Regions from separate parts of the Arthrobacter sp. KUASC02 genome, predicted to be linked through region 3. Evidence: riboswitches for the same ligand, from Rfam matches in the RefSeq annotation. Region 3 holds a riboswitch; each other region holds the start of a gene.
What was found. Region 3 has a riboswitch for S-adenosylmethionine ahead of AC6JAC_RS08505 (aminotransferase class V-fold PLP-dependent enzyme). Riboswitches for the same ligand answer to the same signal wherever they lie in the genome.
Positions count from the first base shown of each region.

Region 1: linked by a shared signal. The riboswitch ahead of AC6JAC_RS01720 (DUF1737 domain-containing protein) and the one ahead of AC6JAC_RS08505 (aminotransferase class V-fold PLP-dependent enzyme) in region 3 are both predicted to bind S-adenosylmethionine.
Region 2: linked by a shared signal. The riboswitch ahead of metX (homoserine O-acetyltransferase MetX) and the one ahead of AC6JAC_RS08505 (aminotransferase class V-fold PLP-dependent enzyme) in region 3 are both predicted to bind S-adenosylmethionine.

Region 1 covers NZ_AP046053.1:383,565-388,833, forward strand. The annotation lists gene AC6JAC_RS01705 (hypothetical protein) at 1-510, shown strand, start outside; gene AC6JAC_RS01710 (O-succinylhomoserine sulfhydrylase) at 634-1,842, opposite strand; gene AC6JAC_RS01715 (rhodanese-like domain-containing protein) at 1,843-2,253, opposite strand; gene AC6JAC_RS01720 (DUF1737 domain-containing protein) at 2,250-2,561, opposite strand; SAM riboswitch class IV at 2,596-2,710, opposite strand; gene AC6JAC_RS01725 (NtaA/DmoA family FMN-dependent monooxygenase) at 2,943-4,238, shown strand; gene AC6JAC_RS01730 (aromatic amino acid ammonia-lyase) at 4,243-5,269, shown strand, end outside.
Region 2 covers NZ_AP046053.1:3,274,409-3,279,677, reverse strand. The annotation lists gene AC6JAC_RS15240 (bifunctional o-acetylhomoserine/o-acetylserine sulfhydrylase) at 1-1,190, shown strand, start outside; SAM riboswitch class IV at 1,282-1,397, shown strand; gene metX (homoserine O-acetyltransferase MetX) at 1,410-2,636, shown strand; gene AC6JAC_RS15230 (MFS transporter) at 2,831-4,225, shown strand; gene AC6JAC_RS15225 (zinc-dependent alcohol dehydrogenase family protein) at 4,231-5,269, shown strand, end outside.
Region 3 covers NZ_AP046053.1:1,858,342-1,863,610, forward strand. The annotation lists gene AC6JAC_RS08485 (fluoride efflux transporter FluC) at 1-353, opposite strand, end outside; gene AC6JAC_RS08490 (fluoride efflux transporter FluC) at 350-766, opposite strand; gene AC6JAC_RS08495 (metal-dependent transcriptional regulator) at 782-1,495, opposite strand; gene AC6JAC_RS08500 (class I SAM-dependent methyltransferase) at 1,527-2,315, opposite strand; gene AC6JAC_RS08505 (aminotransferase class V-fold PLP-dependent enzyme) at 2,395-3,807, opposite strand; SAM riboswitch class IV at 3,843-3,956, opposite strand; gene hisN (histidinol-phosphatase) at 4,173-4,985, opposite strand; gene rsgA (ribosome small subunit-dependent GTPase A) at 5,050-5,269, opposite strand, start outside.

The sequences.
Region 1 (5,269 bases), 1.5 Mb from region 3:
GTCCCCGCGGCGCAGATCGACCAGGGCATCATCAAGGCCAAAGAGGTGCTGAAGAGTGCGACCTTCACGCCGCCGGAGTGCAATGTCTTCGCCGACAGCAACTCCCAGGTCCCCGAAGACAGCACGTATGCGGCCGGAACCAGTGTGTCGGCGGCGGACAAGACCGCCATCGTGGTCACCGTCATTGCCCTCAAGGATGCCCAGGAACTGCGGGATCATCTGGACGCATCCAAGAAAGCCTCGGCCGCGTGCCGCAACTTCACCGTGGAGCTGGCAGGGCAGAAGATCACCACCGAGGTCCAGGAGGTTAACGCCGAGACCAAGGGTGACCAGTCGTTCGCTGCCCTGGCCAAGCAGAGCCTCTCCACCGGGGAAAAGCAGGCGGCCCTGACGATGACCGGCATCAAGGGAAACCTGGCCGCCACCGCGGTGAAGGCGGGACCCGATGTAACCCCGAATGCCGCGGCGGAGCTCGCCCAGCTGATCGACACCATCCTCGCCCACGGCTGACGGCGGCGCGGCGGGCCAACGGACACGGCCGTGTAGGGCAAACGGACAGAGCGCGAACGGACAGATAACGCCCCACAATGCAGGGCCGTATCTGTCCGTTCGCGCTGGTTGTACCTCTGCCGGTCAGATCTGCTTGAGCGCCTGCTCCAGGTCGCGGATGAGGTCGTCGACATCCTCGAGCCCAACCGACAGCCGGACCACGCCGTCGCTCAGCCCGATGGCTGCGCGCCCTTCCGGACCCATGGCGCGGTGCGTCGTGGTGGCCGGGTGGGTGATGAGCGATTTGGCATCGCCAAGGTTGTTGGAGATGTCGATGATCCGCAGCGCGTCCAGCAGTGCAAAAGCTGCCTCTTTCGCCGTGCGGCCCGCCGACGGCGAGAGCTCCAGCGTGAGTACGGTGCCGCCGGCCTTCATCTGCTTGGCGGCGAGCTCGTACTGCGGGTGCGACTTCAGCAGCGGGTACTTGACCCAGCTGACAGCCGGCTGCTCCTCGAGCCATTCGGCCAGGCGGAGCGCCGAGGCGGAGGAATGGTTGACGCGCAGCGCCATGGTCTCCAGGCCCTTGGTCAGTACCCAGGCGTTGAAGGCGGACAGCGCAGGCCCGGTGTGGCGCATGAGCTGTTTGACCGGGCCGTCGATGAACTCCTTGGTGCCCAGGATGGCGCCGCCCAGCACCCGTCCCTGGCCGTCAATGTGCTTGGTGCCGGAGTACACAATCACGTCTGCGCCGAGCTCGCCGCAGCGCTGCAGCAGGGGAGTGGCAAAGACGTTGTCGACGACGACCGTTGCCCCGGCCGCGTGGGCCAGTTCGCTGACCGCGGCGATGTCCACGATCTCCTGCATGGGGTTGGACGGCGACTCGAAGAAGACCGCCGTCGTCGGTTCGGCCAAGGCGGCCCGCCACTGCTCCAGGTCCGGACCGTCCACGAACACCGTTTCCACGCCCCAGCGCGGCAGGATTTCGTTCAGGATCACAAAGCAGGAGCCGAACAGCGACCGGGCAGCCACCACGCGGTCGCCCGCGGCCAGCAGCGCACCGAGGGCCGTGAAGACGGCGGACATGCCGGACGCCGTCGCAAAGCACGCCTCGGTGCCCTCGAGCAGCCGGAGCCGCTCCTGGAACGTGGCCACGGACGGGTTGCCGTAGCGCGAGTACACGAACCGTTCGTCTTCGCCGGTGAAGGCGCGTTCGGCGGCTGCTGCGGATTCATACACGAAGCCGGAGTTGAGGAAGATCGGCTCGGCCGTCTCCTGGAAGTTGGTGCGGTCAAGGCCGCCGCGGACAGCCTGGGTGTCGGGGCTCCAGCCGGCGGCGTCGGGATTGAAAGTCACTTAGTTCTTTCCGAGGTTGGTGGGCAGTCCGCGGTTTTTCCAGCCGTTGACGGTGCGCTCGCCGTAACGGTCCGGTTCGCCTTCAAAGCCTTCGAGGACGTTGTAGGCGGTGAAGCCGGCCTGCGTGGCGGCGATTGCGGCGGCGATCGAGCGGACGCCTGATCGGCAGAGGAACACCAGTTCGACGCCGGTGTCCTCCGGTGCCTGCTGCTTCAGCTGCTGAATGAATTCCGGGTTGGGGATGCCGCCGGGGAACGTCCACTGGATGAAGAGGGGATCGTTTTCGGTGGCTTTTGTGTCCGGGATGCCGATGTGGGCCCATTCGCCTTCGGTGCGGACATCCACCAGTACCGCGCCCTGTTCCAGTTTGGCCCAGGCGTCCTGCGGGGTCAGGTCTCCGGCGTAGCTCATGCGTGGCCCTCGAAACCTTCGCCGGGGAAGTCGAGGTCGAACTCAAGTTCGTCCACCGCCGTTGCCACAGCGGCGTCCGAGCTGGCGATGGCTGCGGGCAGCACCACGGCCTGCGCCACGATCACGCTGGTGCCGTTGAACGTGGCTGCCGGGCTCCCGTGCAAAACATAGCCATCGGCCAGGGCCGCGGAGATGCGCTCGCAGAACGAGCGGTCGTCGGGGCCGGTGATCAGCCGGTAGGCCAGCTTTTCCTGGGGCAGGTCCTGGGCCGGTTGGTCCTGGCCGGCGGCGGCCGGTTCGGTGGCCAGTGGGGCGGGTGCGTCAGACACGACGGATCTCCTTCTCTCACGCTTGCAGCTCGAATGGGTCGATATGCCGAGTATTCACCTGAGGCACCCCGCCGTGGAAGGAGGGTTGCCGACCGGCCAGTCAGGGCTTGGCACCGGTTCTCATTACTCCCCAAAAACGTAACACTTACGACGGCGGCCCGCACCGCCGTCGTCGTCATCTTCCGTAACGGGACATGGCAGAACGCGGCACTGCCCCCGCGTTTCCGGTGACCCGTACGTGACCCCATATTGCCGTTACAAAAGAACCTGCCGGGAGGATAATGACGGGAGATGAACCGCTGTAACGCCGGATGAAATCAGGCAGCCGTGAATGGATCGAACGGGAATACAGTCAGTCCCATGCTGCACTTCGGTTGGTTTGTGGGTCACGGCTTCGGCGTCCAGGGCTGGGGCACGCCCGGCTACGGCATCGGGTACGACTGGAAAAAACCCGCCCTGTACCAGCAAGCCGTGCGCGAATTTGAGCGGGCCGGGCTGGACCTGTTCATCATCGAGGACTCCCTCACCGTGCCGGACACCTACGGCGGCAGCGCCGAAGTGTCCTTGGCCCAGGCGTCCTTCGCTCCCAAACACGATCCGCTGGCCCTGGTTCCGTACCTGCTCTCCGCCACCGAGCACCTGGGCATTGTTCCCACGGTGAGTGCGTCCTTCTACCCGCCGTTCACCGCGGCACGGCTGCTGGCTACCCTGCAGCACTTCTCCAACGGCCAGGTGGGCTGGAATGTGGTGACCTCCGGCAGCGACCTTGCCGCGCAGAACTACGGCCTGGACCAGCAGATTGAGCACGATCTCCGCTACGAGAAGGCGGAGGAATTCGTGGACGTGGTGCGCAAGCTCTGGCGCAGCTGGGAGCCGGACGCGATCGTGGAGGACGCGGAGGCCGGCATCTTCGCGGACCACACGAAGGTCCACCCGATCAACCACGACGGCGAGTTCTTCAAAGTCCGGGGGCCGCTGAACACGGCGCCGCTGCCCGAGGAGCCGGTCCTGGTGCAGGCCGGGGCATCCCCGCGGGGCAAGGCGTTCGCGGGTGCCAACACGGACGTCGCCATCGCCCTGGCCAGGGGTGCGGACGGCATGAAGGCCTACCGGGACTCGATCCGGGCCGAGGCAGCCGCGGCAGGGCGGAACCCCGACGACGTCAAGGTGCTGTTCGTCCTCAAGCCCACCGTGGTCGGCTCCCGGGCAGAAGCGGACGAGCTCCGGGAGGAGCGGCGCCAACTCACGCAGCGCGACATCGACAGCCAGTTGAACTCCATCTCGTATCTCTCCGTCATCGACTTCAAAAAGTTCGACCTTGACGCCCCGCTCCCTGAACTGACCACCAACAGCAACCAGGGCACCCTGGACCACTTCGCCAAAGCCGGTCCGCCGGGCTCCACACTGCGCCAGCTCCTGCAGGCCCGCAGCGGCGGCGCCGGGGACAGCATCATCGGCACAGCCGAGGACATTGCCGACTACCTCGAGGAGACCGGGGCCCAGGTGGGCGGGGACGGGTTCCTGTTCTCCGGCTTCGTGGACCCGGCCACCGTCCACGGGGTGCTGGACCGCCTGGCGCCCGTGCTGCGGCGCCGCGGGCTGCTCCGGACAAGCTATGGCGACGGCGGCTTCCGCCGGAACCTGCTGGACTTCTAGTCCCATGGGCAACGGCAGCGGAAACTTCCTGATCGGCACGGCGCACCTGCGTGCCAGGGACATCGCCGAGGCCGCGGCTGACCCGGCCGTGAAGTTCGTCCTGAGCACGGACGCGCTGGAGCTGGTCGGGCGCTCGCGGGAGGTGGTGCAGCAGGCCATCGACTCCGGCCACCGCGTCTACGGCCTCAATACGCTGCTGGGTTCCGGGCGTGACACCGCCGTGGAGGAGCAGTCGATCCTCGCCTACCAGGTGCAGGTGGTGCGGTACCACAACAGCGGAGTGGGGGACCTGCTGGCCGCTGACGAGGTCCGGGCCGTCATCCTGGCGCGGCTGGTGGGCTTCAGCCGGGGCGGCTCCGGAGTCCGGCCGGAAACAGCCCGTTTCTACGCTGACATGCTCAACCGGGGCGTGGTCCCCGCCATCCCGCGCGAAGGATCCGTAGGTTCCGCGGACCTCACGCACCTGGCCGCGGTGGCCGCCGTCGCCATCGGGGAGGGACAGGCCGTGGGGGCGGACGGGCAGCTGGTGCCCGGCGGGCAGGCCCTGGCCGACGCCGGGCTGGCCCCGCTGGAACTGGCGCCAGGCGAAGCCCTGGCCCTGGTCAGCTCAAACTCCTATTCCATCGGTGTCGGCGCGCTGGTGCTGCACCGCATCCTGCGGCTCGCCGACCTTGCGGACACGGCGCTCGCACTGTCGCTTGAGGCGACGGCAAGGCACGACGGCGGCGGCAACCTCAGCCCGTTTTCGCCGGCGGTCCAGGCCGCCAAAGCCGTGCACGGGCAAGCGGTCACGGCGGCCCATGTGCTGCGGCTCCTTGAGGGCGGCTGGCTGGAGGACCACACCCGGGAGGTTTCCGTGCAGGAAGCGCTGTCCTTCCGGGCGGCGCCCCAGACCCACGGCGCTGTCCGGTGGCAGGTCACCGCTTTGGAAGATGCCCTGGAGGTGGAGCTCAACGGCCGGGGCGACAACCCGCTCGCCGACGTCGGATCCGGGCGGATGGTGTCCGGCGGGAACTTCCAGCCGATGCAGC
Region 2 (5,269 bases), 1.4 Mb from region 3:
CCGCCAACCGCTTCGCGCTGGCCGAGCTGGCGCCCATTTACACCCGCATCGGCAACCCCACCCAGGATGCGGTGGAACAGCGCGTTGCCAGCCTGGAAGGTGGCCTGGCGGCGCTGCTGCTCAGCTCGGGCCAGGCTGCCGAAACCTTCGCCATCCTTAACGTGGCCGAAGTCGGCGACCATGTGGTGGCCAGCCCCAGCCTCTACGGCGGAACCTATAACCTGCTGGCCCACACCCTGAAGAAGTTCGGCATCTCCGTGACGTTCGTCGAGGATCCGGACAACCTCCAGCAGTGGAAGGATGCCGTCCGGCCGAACACCAAGCTCTTCTTCGCCGAGGTGGTCTCCAATCCGCGCCAGGATGTCCTGGACATCGAAGGCGTGTCCCGCGTTGCCCACGAGGCCGGCGTCCCGCTGATCGTGGACAACACCTTGTCCACGCCGTATCTCATCCGGCCGCTGGAATGGGGTGCCGACATCGTGGTGCACTCGGCCACGAAGTACCTCGGCGGGCACGGCAGTGCCATCGCCGGAGTGATCGTCGACTCCGGCAACTTCGACTTCGGAAAGGACCCGGAGAAGTTCCCGGGCTTCAACACGCCGGACCCCACCTACAACGGCCTTGTCTACGCCCGCGACCTCGGGGCGGGCGGTGCCCTGGGCGCGAACCTTTCCTACATCCTCAAGGCCCGCGTCCAGTTGCTGCGCGACCTCGGTTCGGCGGTATCCCCGTTCAACGCCTTCCTCATCGCCCAGGGGCTGGAAACCCTGAGCCTGCGCGTGGAGCGGCATGTTGCCAACGCGGTGACCGTCGCCGAGTGGCTGGAGTCCAGGGACGACGTCGAATCCGTCGCCTATGCGGGCCTGCCGTCCAGCCCCTGGTACGAGCGCGGCCGCAAGTACGGACCCAAGGGCACCGGTGCGATCGTGTCCTTCAACATCGCCGGCGGGGCCGAGGCGGGCAAGCGATTCGTGGACGCCCTGGAGTTGCACTCCCACGTGGCAAACATCGGCGACGTGCGCTCCCTGGTCATCCATCCGGCGTCGACCACGCACAGTCAGTTGACGGCGGAGCAGCACGCCGTTGCCGGCGTGACCCCCGGCCTGGTCCGCCTCTCGGTGGGGCTGGAGCACATCGACGACATCATCGCCGACCTGGATGCCGGTTTCCGCGCCGCCAAAGGCGACTGAGCACTATGACTCCCGGCGTCCACGACGCCGGGAGTCATATTGATGTCACATTCTTGGCCATTGCGGCGACGCATTTCGTAGACTCTTTGAAGGTCATGAGTGCCAGCGACAGCCCCGGCTTGCTGGCCGGCAACCCTCCTTTCGCGGCGGGGTGCCCCGGGTGAAGACCTGGCCTGCCGGCCAGTTGGCGGCGGGCAAGCGCGAAGAAGAGGTCCTCAGATGACGATTGCCGTCACCCGCAGCGGTGTACCCGAAACAAATGTCCACGGAGTAGAAACGAACGCGGAAACGAACGCGGATAAGAGCACAGGCGCCAGCACGGCGGAAACCCGGACAGATATCAACACAGTGGACACCAGCGCCCCTGACGGCACCGTCAAGTTCCTCAGCGTTGGCGGGCTGGAACTGGAGGCCGGCGGCTTTCTTCCGGACGTGACGCTCGCCTACGAAACGTGGGGCACGCTGAACGCGGACCGTTCCAACGCCGTGCTGGTGCAGCACGCCCTCACCGGCACCACGCACGTCACCAGGGGTGCCAGCGACGAAGAAGGCTGGTGGGAACAGCTTGCCGGCCCCGGCGCCCCCGTTGATACGGACAAGTACTTCGTGGTCTCCATCAACATCGTGGGCGGCTGCTACGGCTCCACCGGCCCGTCCACCCCGGCCCCGGACGGCAAGCCCTGGGGTTCGCGCTTCCCCCTGGTGACCCTGCGGGACACGACGGCGGCCGAGTCCCGGCTGGCGGATGCACTGGGGATCGAGAGCTGGTACGCGGTGTTGGGCGGCTCCCTGGGCGGAGCCCGGGCGCTGGAATGGGCCGTGAGCTACCCGGACCGCGTCCGGCGCTGTGCCGTGATATCCATCGGCGCCAGCAGCACGGCCGAGCAGATCGCCTTTGCCCAGGCCCAGACCCTCGCCATCCGCCAGGACGTCAACTTCAACGACGGCGATTACTACGGCGGCCCGGAGCCGGAAGCCGGCCTGGCCCTGGCGCGCAGGATAGCCCACATCACGTACCGGTCCGCGTACGAGCTGGAGACCCGGTTCGGCCGCAATGCGCAGAGCAGCGAGAGCCCGCTCGAAGCGGTGTCGCTGGGGGGCCGCGGCCGCTACCAGGTGGAGAGCTACCTCGACCACCAGGGCACCAAGCTGGTCCGGCGCTTCGATGCCAACAGCTATATCGCCATCACCGAAGCGCTCATGAGCCACGACGTGGGCCGCGGGCGCGGTCCGCTCAAGGACGCGTTGGCACGGGCCACGGCCGAGTTCTTTATAGCCGCCGTGAATACGGACCGGCTGTATTTTCCGGCGCAGTCCTATGAACTCGCGGCGGCGCTCCCGGGGGATGTGCCCGTGCACGTCATCGAAGCGCCCATCGGCCATGACGGCTTCCTGACCGAGATCGGCCAGCTCAGCACGCAGTTGCGGCAGAACTTCTTCGCCTAGGCCGCGCTTCTTCGCATATCGCCCGTTGGCCCAATGTGCATTTTTGCAGAGCAGTCCTGCAGAAAATGGCGTTGAGCCTGCGGCAATGTGAGTCCATACTCTAGGGGACCGGCGCGCGTTGGTGGTGCACATCACACGCGGCCGCTACGGAATGGTCCACATGGCGTCGACGGAGACGCCGAAGGAGTTCACAAATGAGCACGCAAGACTCCGCCGCAAGGCGCGTAGATGAGACTGACGTCAAGGCCTCCGGCCTGAAGAAGGTGGTGACGGCCTCGATGGCCGGCACTGTTGTTGAGTGGTATGAGTTCTTCCTCTACGCCTCGGCGGCAACACTGGTTTTCGGCAAGATGTTCTTCCCCAATTCCGGCACGGAGCTGGACGGGATCATTGCCGCCTTCGTCACGTACGCGGTGGGCTTCGTTGCCCGTCCCATCGGCGGCATCGTTTTTGGCCACTTCGGTGACAAGTTCGGCCGCAAGCAGCTGCTCCAGCTGAGCATCATCCTGGTGGGCGTCTCCACCTTTGCGATGGGCTGCCTCCCCACTTTCGCGCAGATCGGCTACTGGGCTCCCGCCCTGCTGGTGTTCCTGCGGTTTGTTCAGGGCTTCGCCGTCGGCGGGGAATGGGGCGGCGCCGTGCTGCTCGTGGCTGAACACAGCCCCAGCAAGTCCCGTGGATTCTGGTCCAGCTGGCCGCAGTCCGCCGTGCCCATGGGTAACCTGCTCGCCACCGGCGTGCTGTTCACGCTGTCCTCCACGCTGTCCTCGGCCGACTTCCTCGGCTGGGGCTGGCGCGTCGCCTTCTGGCTGTCCGCAGTGATCGTGATCGTGGGCTACTACATCCGGACCAAGGTCCAGGATGCCCCCATCTTCCTCGAGGCACGCAAGGAAGTCGTCGTTGAGAACAAGGGCTACGGCGTGGCAGAGGTGTTCCGCCGGTACCCGCGCGGTGTCTTCACCGCCATGGGCCTGCGGTTTGCGGAAAACATCCTTTACTACCTCGTGGTCACGTTCTCCATCACTTACCTGAAGGTTGTGGTCCAGACCGACACGTCCAGGATCCTCCTGCTCCTGCTGGTGGCGCACTTCATCCACTTCTGCACCGTGCCGATGGTCGGCAAGCTTTCGGATGCCTTCGGCCGCAAGCCCGTCTACATGGCCGGCGCCATCCTCGGCGGCACCTGGGGCTTCTTCGCCTTCCCGATGATGGACACCAAGAATGACCTCGTCATCCTCGCCGCCATCACCATCGGCCTCCTGTTCCACGCACTGATGTACGCCGGCCAGCCGGCGATCATGGCTGAAATGTTCCCCACCCGGATGCGCTACTCCGGCGTGTCACTCGGGTACCAGGTCACCTCGATCGTTGCCGGCTCCCTGGCCCCGATCATCGCCACGGCGCTGCTGAGCAACTTCAAGTCCTCAGTCCCGGTGGCGTTCTACCTGCTGGGCGCCTGCCTGGTGACGCTGGTGGCGGTGTACTTCCTCAAGGAAACCCGGGGAATTTCACTGCATGATGTCGACGCTGCCGACGCGCAGGGCACGGCGGACCTGCTGGCCGCGTCCAAAGTCTCCGCCAGGAAGTAGTTTCGATGCGTGCAGCAGTCCTTTACGCCGCTTTCCCTGCGGGCACCAGCTATACGGAAGTCCGCCCGCTCGTGGTGGAGGAACTTGAGCGGCCCGAACCCCGCGCCGGCGAACTCGGGGTGGCCATCACCTACTCCAGCCTGTGCCATTCGGATCTGTCGGTGGTGGACGGATCCCGGGTACGGCCGCTGCCCATGGCGCTGGGGCATGAGGCCGTGGGCCGGGTCGTGACAGTCGGCGAGGGAGTGGCGGGCGTCTCGGCGGGGGACCATGTGGTGCTCGTCTTTGTCCCCAGCTGCGGCGACTGCCGCGCGTGCCGCTCCGGCCGCCCGGCCCTGTGCCACCGTGCCGCCGAGGTCAACGGCTCGGGTGACCTGCTGCATGGGGAGGCTCTGCTGCGGACACAGTCGGGGGAGCGGATCAACCACCACCTCGGGGTATCCGCCTTTGCTGACTACGCAGTGGTGGCGCGTGAATCCGTCGTGGTGATCGGCGACGACGTCCCGGACACTGTCGCTGCCATGTTCGGCTGCGCCGTGCTCACCGGCATGGGCGCTGTGCTGAACACCGCGGCGGTCACCGCCGGTCAGTCGGTGGCCGTCTTCGGTCTCGGCGCCGTTGGGCTGTCCGCAGTGATGGCGGCGTCCCTGGCCGGTGCTGCCTCGGTCATTGCCATCGACCCCAACGAGGGCAAGCATCAGCTGGCCCTGGACTGCGGTGCGACGGCAGTGGGAACTCCCGACGACGCGGCGCGCCTGGTCGCTGAGGCGACCGGCGACGGCGTGGACGTCGCCGTTGAGGCGGTGGGCTCCCCGGGGGTGATCGGCTCGTGCCTGGACCTCGTCACCCGCGGCGGCGCCGTCGTCTCGGTCGGGCTGCCCAAGCCCTCAGCGGAACTGACCGTGGGAGCGCTCCAGTTCGCCGGTGCGGGGAAGCGGCTTCTCGGTTCGTACATGGGGGATGCCGTGCCGGAGCGCGACATTCCGCTGTACCTTGACCACTGGCGCGCCGGGCGGCTCCCGGTGGAACTGCTCCACACGGACA
Region 3 (5,269 bases):
ATGCCCGCGCCGGCCGCGGCGAGCCCGGCCACGAGGTTGACCGTGATGTTCAGGGCGGCGGCCGCGTACCTCACCTCGCTGACGAGACGGATGGTGGCCGTGGTCCAGGAGCTGAAGGTTGTCAGCCCGCCGGCCAGCCCGGTGGCGATCGCCGCATGCCATTCCGCGCCGAGCCCGAGCCTGCCGGTGACGCCCAGGGAAAGGCCGATGATCAGCGACCCGGAGACATTGACCACCAGCGTAGCCCAGGGCCAGTGCCGGCGGTCGCCCGCGCGGTGCGCGAACCACGTATCGATGGAGAACCTGAGCAGGCCTCCCGCAACGCCGAAGATTCCCACCAGCAGCGCTGTCACGATCCGCCTGTCCGGTCGCTCAGGGCCTTGCCCGCTTTCCAGCCCGCGGCGGCCGCACCGAGCCCCAGAACCAGCGAGAGACCGAGATACGTCAGCCAGGTCAGGTGCTGGCCGGAACGTGCCTGCTGGTCAACGGAAAAGACCACCGCAGAGAAAGTCGTGAACGAGCCCAGCAACCCCGGCCCGATCCCGGCCCGCAGCCAGAATGCTGTCCTGGGGCGTGCGATCCACAGGGTGGTGAGCGCGGCAAGGACAAAGCTTCCGCAGACGTTGATGGCTAAAGTGGTCCACGGGATGGCACCCGCGGGTTCCGCAAACAGGACGCCCAGGCCATAGCGGAGTTCCGTCCCCACGAGTGCCCCGAGAGCCACTGCCGTCCAGGCCCGCCAGCCGGCGCTTCCAAGGGCCTTCATTCAGGCGGCACGCATTCAGGCGTCCGCCAGCCGGCACCCGGCGTGGAGTGAATCGCTGTAGACCCACAGCGCTGACGACACCTCATCGGCGAGGTCGAATTCGCGGCCGGCGCCGGCGGTGCCGATCCGGACCACCAGTGCGCCGCCGAACGGCTTCCGGCCGAGCACTTCGATGTCCGCATCGAGGTCGATCTCCTGGGCGGAAAGATAGCGCAGGAGTTCGGGGTTGTCGTCGCTGATCCGGGTGATCCGGCCGGTGTGGCCGTCGTCGAGTTCGCTCATCCGGTGGGCGTGCGGCATGTGTACCGTGCCGTCCGCTGCCGGGATGGGGTCGCCGTGCGGGTCGCGCAGGGGATTGCCGAGCTTGCGGGCCATCCGCTCAATGAAGGTATCCGACACTGCGTGTTCCAGGAGTTCGGCTTCGTCGTGGACTTCATCCCAGCTGTAGCCGAGTTCCTGGACGAGGTAGGTCTCGATCAGGCGGTGCCGCCGCACCATGGAGAGCGCGAGGCGGATCCCGTCCGCCGTGAGCGTGATGGCGCTGTATGGCTTGTGGTCAACCATGCCCTGGTCCTTGAGCTTGCGGACCATCTCCGAGACCGAGGAGTTGGCGACTCCGAGCCGCTGGGCCAGCTGCGAGGACGTGATGGGCTTGTCCTGCCACTCCGTGAAGGAGTAGATGACCTTGACGTAGTCCTCGATGGAGGAGGAGGGCGCGCTGGTCTTCACGAGTCCAAGCCTACCGCTTTGGCTGCGGCACTCATGCTTTGAACGCCCGCCAGGTCTGGGTGAGGTAAGGGAGTCCGATGGTGTCCGCCGGGGAATGGCCCAGGTGCTCGTGGAGGTACCAGTCCAGGTTGTGGCGGACCTTTGCGCGCGTACTCTCGCCGGCTGCGAGGTAGTAGCTGCGGGACTTTGCCAGCTCGACGATGTCTCCGGTGGTCACGGGGTCTTCCCAGCGTGTCAGGTGGCTCTCGAGCCCGGCGAACTCCGGCCCGATCGCTGGGCGGAAGTCCGGCTTGTGCACGTCCCCGGCGTGCATGATCCGGGAGAGGCGGTGGACCCAGGGGACGGACGTGTCCAGCTGGTTCCACACCAGTCCCAGCACCCCGCCGGGGCGGAGAATGCGGGACAGCTCGGTGCTTGCCACGAGCGGATCGCACCAGTGCCAGGCCTGGGCAACAACGACGACGTCGAACGCCGCGTCGGGGAGTCCGGTTGCCTCCGCTGTGCCCTCTGTCGCAGGAACTCCCGGCAGGACGAGCCGCAGCTGGGCAAGCATGTCCGGTGAAGGATCCACTGCGGAGACTGCCAGGCCGCGCTGCACCAGCAACGCGGTGAACTTGCCCGTCCCGGCGCCGATGTCAGCGGCGTCGGATACGCCTGCTGTGCCGGCCCCGGCTGCGCCCCCGGCGCTGTGGATCAGCCAGTCCGCTGAGTCGCCAGGGTAGCTTGGGCGGACACGGTCATAGTGTTCACCGCCGTCCTGGAAGCTCTGGCCGAGCTCGTAGCGGCGCTGGTGGTGCAGTTTGGGGCCTCCCCGTGCCACGTGCAGTCTCCTTCGGGCAGGCTGGAATTCTTACCCCTCGAATTTACCGCACGGACCGCGGCCCGCAGGGCCCCGGGCCTTAGTCGTCGGTGCAGGGTGCCGCGCCGGCGGTGCCTGGGGTGTTGGGAGCCCACTCGGGGTAGCTGCGGGTGTCGTTGGCCGGCACCCAGCGGCCGGCGTCCACAACGTAGTCCCAGCCCAGGCCAGTGCGGCGGAGTTCCTCGATGCCCGCAAGCAGGCGCTGGGCGTCCTCCAGCCGGGAGCCGACGCCGAAGCTTGCGCGGAGCGAGCCCGAGGGCAGTCCCAGCCGCTTGAGCAGCGGGTGGGCGCAGAAGCGGCCGTCCCGCAGGCCCACGCCGTGTTCGGCGGAGAGGTAGGCCGCAACCAGGCCGGCGTCGTAGCCGGCAACGGAGAAGTTGACCACACCGATGGTGTCATTGGTGTCGCTGAAGATCTGGTGCACGGTGACGCCGTCGATCCTCTGCAGCCCTTCCACCAGGAAGGAGCGGATGGCGGTCTCATGGGCGTGCCACAGCTCCTGGTCCAAAGCGCCGATGACCTGGGTGGCGCGGGCAAGCGTGGCAGCCCCGAGCACGTTGGGGGAGCCGCCCTCATGCCGTGCCGGTCCCGTGGCCCAGCTGACGGAATCCAGCCGGGCCTCGCGGACGGCTCCGCCGCCTGCCAGGTGGGGAGTCCCGGCGTCGAGCCAGTCCGGCCGGCCCACGAGAACGCCTGACCCGAAAGGCGCGTACAGCTTGTGACCCGAGAAGGCGAGGTAGTCGACGTCGTCCGCTGCGATATCGATGCGGCGGTGCGGGGCCAGCTGAGCCGCGTCCACCACAATCCGTGCGCCGTATTCGTGCGCAAGTGCGGCCAGTTCGCGGATCGGAAGTATTTCGCCGGTGACGTTGGAGGCACCGGTGACGGCCAGCAGGCTGATGTCGCCCTGCCGGAGTTCAGTGCGGAGGCTTTCCAGGGTGGCCTTCAGGGTGGGGGCGGCAACCACGCTGCGGTGCGGCACGCCCTGCCAGGGGAGCAGGTTGGCGTGGTGTTCGATGTCGAGGTAGAGCACCTCACCGGTGTGGCGGCCGTCCGCCACCGGCAGGCAGCCAGCCAGCAGGTTCAGGGAGTCGGTGGTGTTCCTGGTGAAAATGACGGAATCGTCCGGCCTGCCACCGACGAAGCCGCGGACGATGTTCCGCGCATTTTCGTACACGGACGTGCTGATCTGCGAGGCGTAGCCGGCGCCGCGGTGCACGCTGGCGTAGTACGGCAGGATCTCGTTGAGGTACGCCGAGACGACGGACAGTGCCGGTGCCGACGCGCCGTAATCCAGGTTCGCGTAGCGGACATGGCCGCCCTGGATCAATGGAGCCTGGATCTCCGCGCCGGTCACGGCCGAGAGGGGGCGCCGGGCGACGCTGAACCGCTCGTCCAGGCGGGCTGTGGCGGGGGCGGTTCCGGGGTTGGCGGGAAACGTGGCAGTAGTCATGGGGACCTCACTGTAAAGGGACCCCTCACTCCGGGGATCCGCGCTTGCCGGGTCCGTTCCGGACCGGCCTGGTCGTCACCCGGGGCACCCCACCGCGAATGGAGGGTTGCCGGCCAGCAAACCGGGGTTTAGCGCTGGCACTCGTGACCTGTTTCGAGATTAGGACATTGACGGCGCCGCGGGAAAGCTGCGGCAATTATTAAGCGGATTGTTACGTGCGCCGGAAGAAGGGCGATGCGGCCGAATAAACGACGGCGGACGCCCCCTTGGGAGGGGCGCCCGCCGTCGTTTATTCGGCACTGCGTTCAATCAGCAGCGCCTTGATCAGCCTCACTCATGGCCGCAGCCCGGGGGTGCCGTGCGTGTTAGAGGAGGTCGTCGATGTCCGGGTTCAGCCGTTTGAGGACCTCGGAGTGGAGGATTGAGTTGGTGGCGAGGGCGTTCCCGCCGAAGGGACCGTCCACTCCCTCCAGCGAAGTGAAGCGGCCGCCGGCTTCCGTGACGATGGGCACCAGGGCGGCCATGTCGTAAAGGTTCAGCTCCGGCTCGCAGGCGATGTCCACGGACCCCTCGGCCACCATGCAGTAGGACCAGAAATCGCCGTAGGCCCGGGTCCGCCAGACGTCCTCCGTGAGGCCCAGGAATTCCTCCAGGTTGCCGCGCTCCTTCCAGCCGCTAAGGCTCGAGTAGGAGAGGGAGGCGTCCGAGAGCCTGGACACGTTCGAAACCTTCAGGCGGGTGGCGGCCGCAAGCGACCGTCCCATATAGGCGCCGGCCCCTTTCGCGGCCCACCAGCGCTTTCCCAGCGCCGGCGCGCTGACCAGGCCGACCACCGGCTCGCCTTCATCCACGAGGGCGATCAGGGTGGCCCACACCGGCACACCGCGGACGAAGTTCTTGGTGCCGTCGATCGGATCAATGATCCACCGCCGGGAACCGTGCCCGGAACTGCCGAACTCTTCGCCGAGGACGGCATCCCGCGGGCGGGAACGGGACAGTTGGCCGCGGATGGACTCTTCAGCTGCCTTGTCAGCATCCGTGACCGGAGTCAGGTCCGGTTTGGTTTCAATCTGAAGGTCCAGCGCCTTGAAGCGGCTCATGGTCTGGGAGTCGACAGAGTCGGCCAGGACATGGGCGAGGCGCAGGTCGTCGTTGTAGCTCGAAGCGGGTTGGGTCATGGTTCCAAACTACCGTCTCTGTGGCCGGCCGGGCGGGATGTCAGGTCCCTGGCCCCTCCGCCTGCTAGGAAACGATGCCGAGTTCCTTCGCTTCCTGCGCTTCCATCCGGGGATCGGTACCGAGCAACCGGCGCAGGGACGCGAGCCGCGCCGCGCCGGACGGCCCCGCGTGTCCTTCGGCCACCCAGGCGTCCACTCCGCAGTTGACGGCGGACGCATCATGCTTGCAGCCGCGTTCGCAGGAATCCGTGCCGGGTTCGAGGTCGGGGAACGAACGCAGGATC